3 regions of the Enterococcus sp. DIV1304_2 genome follow, and region 1 is predicted to be linked to each of the others. Evidence: riboswitches for the same ligand, from Rfam matches in the RefSeq annotation. Region 1 holds a riboswitch; each other region holds the start of a gene.
What was found. Region 1 has a riboswitch for magnesium ahead of IGJ14_RS07005 (LCP family protein). Riboswitches for the same ligand answer to the same signal wherever they lie in the genome.
Positions count from the first base shown of each region.

Region 2: linked by a shared signal. The riboswitch ahead of mgtA (magnesium-translocating P-type ATPase) and the one ahead of IGJ14_RS07005 (LCP family protein) in region 1 are both predicted to bind magnesium.
Region 3: linked by a shared signal. The riboswitch ahead of IGJ14_RS00220 (LysR family transcriptional regulator) and the one ahead of IGJ14_RS07005 (LCP family protein) in region 1 are both predicted to bind magnesium.

Region 1 covers NZ_CP187851.1:1,507,099-1,510,385, reverse strand. Annotated here, with positions in the region: gene IGJ14_RS07010 (flavin reductase family protein) at 98-712, shown strand; M-box (ykoK) riboswitch at 878-1,044, shown strand; gene IGJ14_RS07005 (LCP family protein) at 1,364-2,245, shown strand; gene IGJ14_RS07000 (penicillin-binding transpeptidase domain-containing protein) at 2,421-3,287, shown strand, end outside.
Region 2 covers NZ_CP187851.1:2,315,375-2,318,661, forward strand. Annotated here, with positions in the region: gene mgtA (magnesium-translocating P-type ATPase) at 1-1,189, opposite strand, end outside; M-box (ykoK) riboswitch at 1,533-1,705, opposite strand; gene ndk (nucleoside-diphosphate kinase) at 1,849-2,283, shown strand; gene IGJ14_RS10715 (helix-turn-helix domain-containing protein) at 2,464-3,287, opposite strand, start outside.
Region 3 covers NZ_CP187851.1:48,427-51,713, forward strand. Annotated here, with positions in the region: gene tnpA (IS200/IS605 family transposase) at 81-485, shown strand; gene tnpB (IS200/IS605 family element RNA-guided endonuclease TnpB) at 502-1,650, shown strand; gene IGJ14_RS00220 (LysR family transcriptional regulator) at 1,787-1,915, opposite strand; M-box (ykoK) riboswitch at 2,365-2,532, opposite strand; gene IGJ14_RS00225 (class I SAM-dependent methyltransferase) at 2,858-3,287, shown strand, end outside.

The DNA.
Region 1 (3,287 bases):
AGGTTGCAATAAGAACGTTTAGTTGACAATGAAGGAGATTGTCCGATACCATGACTATCATCAGGAATGATCATTCAACCAGAAAGTAGGAAAGCAAATGTTCAAACGAGTACCTTCAGAGTTAACAGAAAGAGAAAATTATAAACTGTTGATTGGCTCAGTTATCCCCCGACCGGTGGCAGTGGTTGCGACAAGGTCTTCAAAAAGAGTGACCAATGTAGCACCATTTAGTTACTTTAATATCGTCAGTTCCAATCCGCCGATACTTTCTTTAGCTATCCAAAGAAAAAACGGGGAATGGAAAGATACGGCAAAAAATCTTCTCGAAACAAAAGAAGCCGTGATCCATGTTCTAGACGAAAGAATACTTGTAGATGCGAATCAGACAGCTGCTAGCTTATCAAGCGAAGAAAGTGAATTGACCTTGACTTCTTTCAGCGTTTCCAAATCTGATACCATCGATGTTCCAAGGATCAATGAAGCTAGTATAGCTTTTGAGACCACACTCTATCAACATGTACCAATCAAAAAAGGCGAAGAAACAACAGCTGATTTATTTTTATTAGAAATAGCTGCTTATCAGATGAGTGAAAGTGTCTACGATGAACAAACAGGCTACATCGATCCTAAAAGTTTACAGCCAATCAGTCGCTTAGCTGGAAACGACTATGGGAAGCTTGGTGAGATTATTTCAATGTTACGCCCGAAATAATTGCACTGTGGACGAACTCGTTTTTCTAAAGACAAAAGAAGTTTCCTTACTTGTCATCAAGTCTTAAAATTTATTAAGTAAAGTTTAATTTAGTTATTTTATTCTTTTTTTTATTGATTATCGATTTGAAGAGGAATAAGATGGATTTTGTAAAAATCAAATAAGTACTAACCTTGTTAGGTGAGGCTCCTATACAAACATAGGCTATTGCTCAGAAACGTCGAAAGACGCCAATGGGTCAAACAGGAATTGTCGGATTAAGGCTTTTTCAAATAGCTAAGAATGCGTTCTTTACGTTGTATAGTGCTAAAACTCGGACGATGAGATGATGCCAGGTCAGAAATCTTGTTCGAAAAGGTTTCTGACCTTTTCTTATGCTTTCTATTTCTTTTTACCTCGCTTTACCTAACTTGTGTCTGGATGAGAAAGGGGGATGCGTTGGAAAAGCTATTTGATTTTATCACTAGAGGTATTCATTTCATTACAAAGAATGCCGAACGAAATAAAACAGAGAGACAAACAAAAAAGGTCGACGAGTTGCAGCTCAATCGACCCAAAGACATGTAAGAGAATATACTCTTTACTTGATTCATCATAATAGACAAAGGTCCTCGTTTCAAGTAGAAGAGTTTGAAAGGAAGAGGCAACTGAATGAAACCATTTCAAAAAATCGTATTAAGTATCTTGTTAGTGCTTGCAATGGTCATTGGCTTTTTTTCTTTTGAATTTATCCAAGGGTTCTCCTCAGTGAAACAATCTGCAACAGTTGAGAAAGTCGATGCACAAGATGTTCCATCGATCATCAATGTAGCATTGATTGGTTCTGATGCACGATCAAAAGAAGAAAATGGTCGTTCTGATTCTTTGATGGTCGCCCAATATGATCAGAAGACGAAACAAGCAAAATTGATTTCTATCATGAGAGATTCTTACGTCTCTATTCCTGGTTATGGAATGAATAAGATCAATGCCGCATATTCTTATGGTGGTATCGACTTATTGGACCAAACCTTACAAGATAATTTCAAGTTAGAGACCCCTTATTATGCAAGTATTACGTTTCAAGATTTTGTTGATTGTATCGATGAATTGTTTCCAGATGGTGTGACGATCGATGCAGAAAAAGATTTGGATTTAGATGGGGTAGCTATCAAAAAAGGAAAGCAAACAATGGACGGAAATACCTTGCTGCAATATGCTCGTTTTCGTGAAGACGAAGAAGGTGATTTTGGACGGATCCGTAGACAACAACAAGTCGTTGAGGCGGTAGCCAGTCAATTGAAAGATGTCACATCGATCATCAAATTACCCAAGGCGATCGGCAAACTTTTAGGTAGTATCCAAACCAATCTACCGGAAAGCGTACTGTTAGATTGTGGGTTAGATTTCCTAGATGACGAGAAGAAAATCGATACATTGTCCGTGCCCGTTGATAAAAGTTGGGACTTCAATGATCATACACCAGCTGGTAGTGTCTTGGAAATCGACTTGACTAAAAATCAGCAAGCGATACACGAGTTTTTGGACAAATAACCATATAACCCTATTGATAAACCAGTTCCTAAAACGAACTGGTTTATTTTGATTAAAAAAAAGTTAACATAAGAACAGTACTGGTTAAGAATCATTTGGGCTGCTGTTCTATTTCCTCTTCTATGTGTTAGAATATCTTTGATTCGTACTTTTAATAAAGAGAGGTATTCAAAACATGAAGAGGAGTGGCAGACAAAAGAAAAAATCGACCGGCATCTATATCGGAGCGGGAATCGTCGTCTTGCTTGCAGCAGCTGGTGGTGGCTTCTTTTATTATCAACACGTTCAGGAACAACAAGCAGTAAAAGCTGGAGAACAAACGATTGAAGGATTTATTGACTCCCTGAATCAGGAAAATTATGAAGAAGCGGTAAAATCACTTCAAGTAGAGAAGGATAGTGATCTTACTGAACAAGATATTTTGGAAAAATATCAAAACATTTATGGTGCAGCAGAGATCAGAGGGATCAAACTCTCAGACTTATCCGTGACAAAAAAAGCGAATGATACGTATGAGTTTACGTATAAAGCTAAAATGAATACGACGCTAGGTGAATTGAAAGACTTAGCATATGAAGGAACCTTGTCCAAAGAGGGAGACCAAACCAAAATCAATTGGCAACCTAATTTGATTTTTCCGCAAATGGAAGGACAAGATAAAGTCAGCTTGAGTACAGATGTAGCGTCACGTGGCGAAATCTTGGACCGTAATAAACAGCCGTTAGCGACAACTGGGAAATTAAAACAATTAGGTGTCGTACCTGCGAAATTAGGTGAGGGTGAGGAAAAATCAGCGAATATCAAAGCAATCGCTGAAGCATTCGATTTGACGGAAGCCAGTATAGAACAAGCGATTTCTCAAGGTTGGGTCCAACCGGATTACTTTGTTCCTTTAAAAATCATTGATGGGGAAACATTAGAACTTCCCAATGGAGCAACGATCCAAGAAGTTGACGGTCGTTATTATCCACTAGGGGAAGCCGCTGCCCAATTGATTGGATACGTAGGAGATATCACCGCAGAAGACATTGAGAAAAATCCT
Region 2 (3,287 bases), 810 kb from region 1:
CTGCTTCATCGATAATGGCAACATCTAAAAGATTCTTTAATCCAGTTTGGTAGTAACTATTCAAGTAGGCGTGGCGCAGTACTCGGTCATTTTCATTTCCTTCACAATCCATGTGGTATTCTAAAATAATTTTATCTTGAGTCAATGTACCTGTTTTATCTGTACAAAGGACATCGATCGCACCAAAATTTTGAATGGCATTTAGATTTTTGATGACTGTTCCTTTTTTCGCCATAGCACTGGCACCTTTGACCAGATTTGTCGTAACGATCATCGGTAGCATTTCTGGTGTTAACCCAACAGCGACTGATAAACCAAACAAGAATGCTTCTAACCAGTCTCCTTTTGTAAATCCATTGATCACGATCACAGTTGGTGCCATCAATGCCATGAATTTGATCAACAACATGGATGTTTTTTGGATGCCTAATTCAAAGCTTGTTTTTATCGGTTTTTGTGATAAGTTTTGTGCCACATGTCCAAACATCGTGTCGTTCCCAACAGAGATGATGATACCTTCTGCACTACCACTGATCACATTGCTTCCCATGAATGCAATATTTTCATAACTCGTTTCGCTTTGTGTTCTTCCAGAGCACACAGTCGCATGTTTCTCAACGGGATAGCTTTCACCCGTTAATGCCGCTTGTGAGATAAATAAATCTTTGGCAGAAAGCAACCGCATGTCTGCTGGGATCATATCTCCCGCTGACAAACGAACTTGATCGCCACAAACAATTTCCTCCATAGGAATTTCTTTGTATTCACCATCTCGTTTTACGGCAGCTGTTACTTTCACCAATGATTTCAACTTTTCAGCAGCTTGGTTCGAACGTACGGATTGGATCAAGGTCATCGTGCCACTGACTAACACCATGGCAAAAATGATGATTACACCAAACAAATCTTTATCTGCTGGAGCAGCTAATAGATACTCGGTGATAAAAGAAATAATTCCTAAAGCAATCAATACTAATGTGAAAGGGGTGATAAACGCCTTGATCACTTCTACAATAAACGGCGTTTTCTTTCCATATGAAATACTATTATTTCCATAAGTTTCTCTTAAATTTTCTACTTGTTCTGAAGACAAGCCTTTTTGTGTTGTTTGAAATAAGTCAAATAACTGTTGCTTATTTTTACTAGCAAAACCAGCGTAGACTTTTTTTGTTTCTTTCTTTTTTTCCATCTCGTGTTCCTCCTTTGATCTTATCAAGCACACACTGATATCTGTTGTGCGCTTGATCGTTTATCTAATCAACGGAGACAGAGTGTTCTAAAGGCGCTGAGAACAGATAGATAATAGTCTCAACATACCAACGCTTTGTCTCCTTGTACACCGGACTTTCATCCATTTGTTCTCATCTCCTTTCGTTTACTTACATTACTTTCTTGCCCTATTACTGGATACTTCAACTTCCCAACTTGATCACCCTCTAACACCTTTTTATTTGAAAAAACAGATTGGTGAGAAACAAAAAACCTTTCGCCAAAACTCAGCGAAAGGTCAAAAAAGTGCACAAAAAAAAGCATGGATGATCTACTCGTTGAGTTTTGGCACTATACAACGTAAAAAGCAAAAGAGCTTTTAGCTACCTTATGAAAAGCCTTATCTCGACAATTCCTGTTCTACCCATTGGCGTCTCTCGACATTTTTGGGCAGTAGCCTATGTTTGTATAGGAGCCTCACCTAACAAATCTTATTCAGTTTTTCCTCACCTAATGTAACAACTATTGGCTGGAATGTCAAACACATTTTCAAAAAAGTTGAAACTCTAAGGGATTCGTTTGTCATGTTTTCTTTCTCTAGGTATAATGAACCTATCACAACAGATCGGAGTGAAGGATATGGAACGTACACTTGTTATTATCAAACCTGATGGGGTAAGACGTCATTTAATTGGCCGAATCATCCAGCGTTTTGAAGAAAAAGGATTCGCAATCGCTGAAATGAAATTCGCGACGATGACTGAAAAACTAGCAAAAGAACACTATCAACATCTATCTAATCGAAGCTTTTTCGATGACTTGATCGACTATATGACTTCTGGTCCAGTCGTCTATCTGGTATTAACAGGTGAAGATGTGATCGATCTCGTACGCAAAATGGTCGGTGCAACAAAAGCAGCAGATGCCGTTCCTGGGACGATCAGAGGCGATTTTGCCTTACCTGGTACAGAAAATATCATTCACGCTTCGGATTCACGAGATGCAGCCAATACTGAGATCACACGTTTCTTTCCGCCATTCGATACAAAGAAAGTAGAAGATGCGAAAAAATAAATTTTTTGCTCACTGACTTTTTGAGTGCATCAATTTTTGATCATCTTATTGATATGCCAGTCCTTCTGTTAGAGGTCATGCTCCACACGTTTAGTGAGAGGATTGACTCAATACTAGAGGGACTGGTTTTCCTTTTGTATTAAGTCAAATGCCCACTAAATAGCCGCTTTCAGCAAATCTCTAGCGTTGTGCTTGGATAGACAATAGTTTTTCTTCTAATTCATCTCGCTCTTCTTTGCCTAAGGTATACTCGATCACTGCAAATAATGACTCAAACTCCTCTTTTTTGATTGGTTCCCCTAATGCGGTGGCGATCAATCGACGATAATAATCGGACATCAAACTCTCGTAAATGACAGCTGTCTTTGATTTCAAACCTAAACAACGATACATATCTTCATTGATGCTTCGTGCTTTTTTATATCTTTTTTTGTCGATATAATAGACAGTTAAATTCTTTAAAAAAAGAAACAAACACTGATCATAACCTGACTTCATTGCTTTACGCATTCTTTTTTTAATTTTCAAATAATTGTTTTCGATAAAGGAATCGCTGAAAATAAAGGGGAACTCTGCTAATAAGTCTAGTTCATATCGACCAAATTCTTTCAGTTTCATAAAGTAATCTTCGATCATTCGTATCTCATATCCCAAAAATTCCAATTGGATATCTGGCTTCACACTTGATTTCCAATACATATGTATATTCAGTACGAGATAGTAAAGATCAGCCGTTCGCTTAAATTGCTTGCGATTGTCGGCGATTTCTTTGTAGGGATCAAAATCATCCTCCTGAACTTTATTCAAAAGATTACGTGTTTTTCTCGTTTTCCGTGGTTCTTCCACTTGATTTCGTAGCGATTCGTATTCAGTAAGTGTGATATTCAACCGATCAAGAAATGCCATCAGTGTTAAAAAAGAAATTTTTTTGATCGTACGATTCTCGATCCCCACAAGCGAAGTTTTTGAACAGATCCCTTCTGCCAATTGTGACTGTGTCAACT
Region 3 (3,287 bases), 1.5 Mb from region 1:
AGACCGACAACTAAGGCGTATTGCTTTTTTATTTTGTCTCATGTTAAAATCAGTCTATACAAGAAATGAGTTGATATAACATGGAATTAGACACAAATAACCATTCAGTATTTCTTCTTTATTATCACCTTGTTTTAGTAACGAAATATCGTAGACAAGTAATTGATAATGAAATATCTAACTACGCTAAAGCGACTTTTGAAAGAATCTCAGAATCGTATCACATCACTTTAGTTGAGTGGAATCATGATAAAGATCACGTTCATATTATGTTCAAAGCTCAACCAAAAACAGAATTGACAAAATTTATCAATGCCTATAAAAGTGCTAGTTCACGTTTGATAAAGCGCAATTATCCAAGAATCAAACAATTTCTTTGGAAAGAAATGTTCTGGTCAAAAAGTTTTTGTCTTTTGACAACTGGTGGAGCACCAATTGATGTGATTAAGAAATATATTCAAAATCAAGGAAACAATCATAAATAGAAAGCAGGCGAGCTTTATGGAGCGACTAAAAGCATATAAATTTAGAATCTATCCAACAGAAGAACAAGAAACCTTCTTTGCTAAGTCTTTTGGCTGTGTCCGTAAGGTCTACAATCTAATGCTTGATGACCGAATGAAAGCTTATAAAGAAACTAGGAAAAATTCCTCTAAAAAAATGAGTTTTCCAACGCCTGCAAAATATAAGCAAGATTTTCCGTTCTTGAAAGAAGTGGATAGTCTTGCTTTAGCAAATGCACAACTCAACCTAGATAAGGCGTATAAGAACTTCTTTCGTGATAAGTCCGCCGGATTTCCTCGTTTCAAAAGCAAGAAAAATCCAGTTCAAAGCTATACGACTAACAATCAAAATGGAACAATCACTTTGATTGATAATCAATTTGTCAAACTTCCTAAGTTGAAGTCGTTAGTTAAAATTACGCTCCATAGACAACCTAAAGGTCTGATCAAATCCGCTACAATATCACGTCATTCTAGCGGTAAATATTATATTTCTTTATTGTGTAAAGAAGAAATAGCTGAGCTTCCTAAAACTAATTCCGCTATTGGAATTGACCTTGGTATAACTGATTTTGCAATCCTTTCTAATGGTCAAAAGATTGATAACAATAAATTCACGTCAAAAATGTCAAAAAAACTAAAATGTGAACAACGTAAGTTGTCAAGACGTGCATTATTAGCTAAACAAAAAGGTATCAATCTGTTTGAAGCTAGAAATTATCAAAAACAAAAACGTAAAATAGCACGACTACATGAAAAAGTAATGAATCAACGCAATGACTTTCTAAACAAGTTGAGCACAGAGATTATCAAAAACCACGATATGATCTGTATAGAAGACTTAAATACAAAAGGTATGTTGCGTAATCATAAACTAGCAAAAAGTATTTCGGATGTTTCATGGTCTAGTTTTGTGACTAGGTTACAATACAAAGCTGACTGGTACGGTCGAAATATTATCGAAGTGGATAAGTGGTTCCCATCTAGTCAAATCTGTTCGAATTGTGGACACAAAGACGGCAAGAAATCTCTAGAAATTCGAGAATGGACTTGTCCTGTTTGTCATGTTCATCATGACCGAGATATCAATGCTAGTATCAATATTCTGACCGAAGGTCTAAGACTACATTCTATGGGATTAGCTTAGATCCAATCATCAAAAACCGTAGGAACTACGGGGATAGCTTGGTAAATAAGAGAAACCGCTGTGAGTAAAGAAATACGCTTGCAAGTATGCTCTATTCCCAAGAAGCTCCCACTTCAAGCGTTAAAAACCGGTAGGTTTAGCTAAGTGGTGAGTAGTTCACAGAACTACTTAACGAAGAAATACTAACATGTAGCTCTTTTGAAGCTTGCGAGAGGCTGTTGAAACGGGCAATCATATAGAAATATTCTAATTTTTCGATCGACATACAGCTATGCCTCCTTTATCATTTTATTCTCCTTTTAAATGTCTCATGGGCCTCTTAAAAAAACAATAGTTATCGTGAAGCACACATAGAGATTAAACAATCCTTAATGAATGTGAAACGAATCACTATTACTTTTAATAGGAAATGAAGCATGACAGTTTTATCAGTCGCTAGTTGATTTTTATGCGAGTCAATGATTTATAGATTCTTGATCGAAGGCTAGTGATTGATAGGTTGCAATGGATGAAGCGAATCTCAACTAGGAAAGGAAATCAATACACCTAAGAAAGCAAAAGAATGAGGAATAAGACACACTTACTTAAAGCGGTTTACTACTGTTTTTTGGTGGCGTGAGGTTTGCTGACAACATAAAAAAGCCTCTTTAATACATAAAGGGCGGTGTACTCAAATAAACATTGGTAAGTGTAATTTGCAATTGTAAGGCGCAATTGTAATCACGTTAATTGAGCTTTGGCTTTCTGAGACGTAAGAAACAAGTTCTAGTTATCTTGGAAAAGCCTTAATCCGACAATTCCTGCTTTACACGTTACTGTCTCTCGACATTTCCGAGCGATAACCTGTGTTCTTCAGAGTAACCTCACCTAATATGATTATTTTTCATCCATATCATAAAGGGCAGTGGAAGTAATAGTCAATCATGCGCGTTTCATGAATAGAGATATCATGGAGATATTTGTCTTCTTAAAAACGCTAATAGTAAGGTTTATGGGACTTCTATTGATATTTTCTCTACTTTCACGAAACAGATTACGCAAATACCGAAAAAGGAGAAGAGTGAGCAGCTAAGAAAATTTTTTTCTTCCGTATCGCGATTAAATGGTTATATTTATAAAAGAAAACAGAAGAAACACAGTTTCGCTTGCACCTTCTCATGGAACACGTTAGACTATGAACAACTAACAGATAAGAAGGATGGAAACTATGACGAATCATTATTATTCCGAACACCCAGAGACTGCTCATGAGTTTGACGAATGGTCATTTGAGCTAAGAGGGAAAACCTTTCAGTTTGTGACAGACTCGGGTGTGTTTTCACGTGAAACAGTTGATTATGGCTCACGTGTATTGATCGATGCCTTTGAATGGGCACAGCTACCAGATGGCAAAATTTTGGATGTTGGCTGTGGCTATGGTCCAATCGGGCTTTCTCTTGCCTATGCGAGTGAGCGCTTTGTTGAAATGGTAGACATCAATGCTAGAGCGGTGGACTTGGCACAAGGAAATGCGAAGCGCAATCAAATCAAAAATGTAGCGATTCATCAGTCAAATATTTATGAAGAGGTGACAGAAACAGACTATGCTGCAATTGTCAGCAATCCACCGATTCGTGCAGGCAAAAAAGTTGTACATG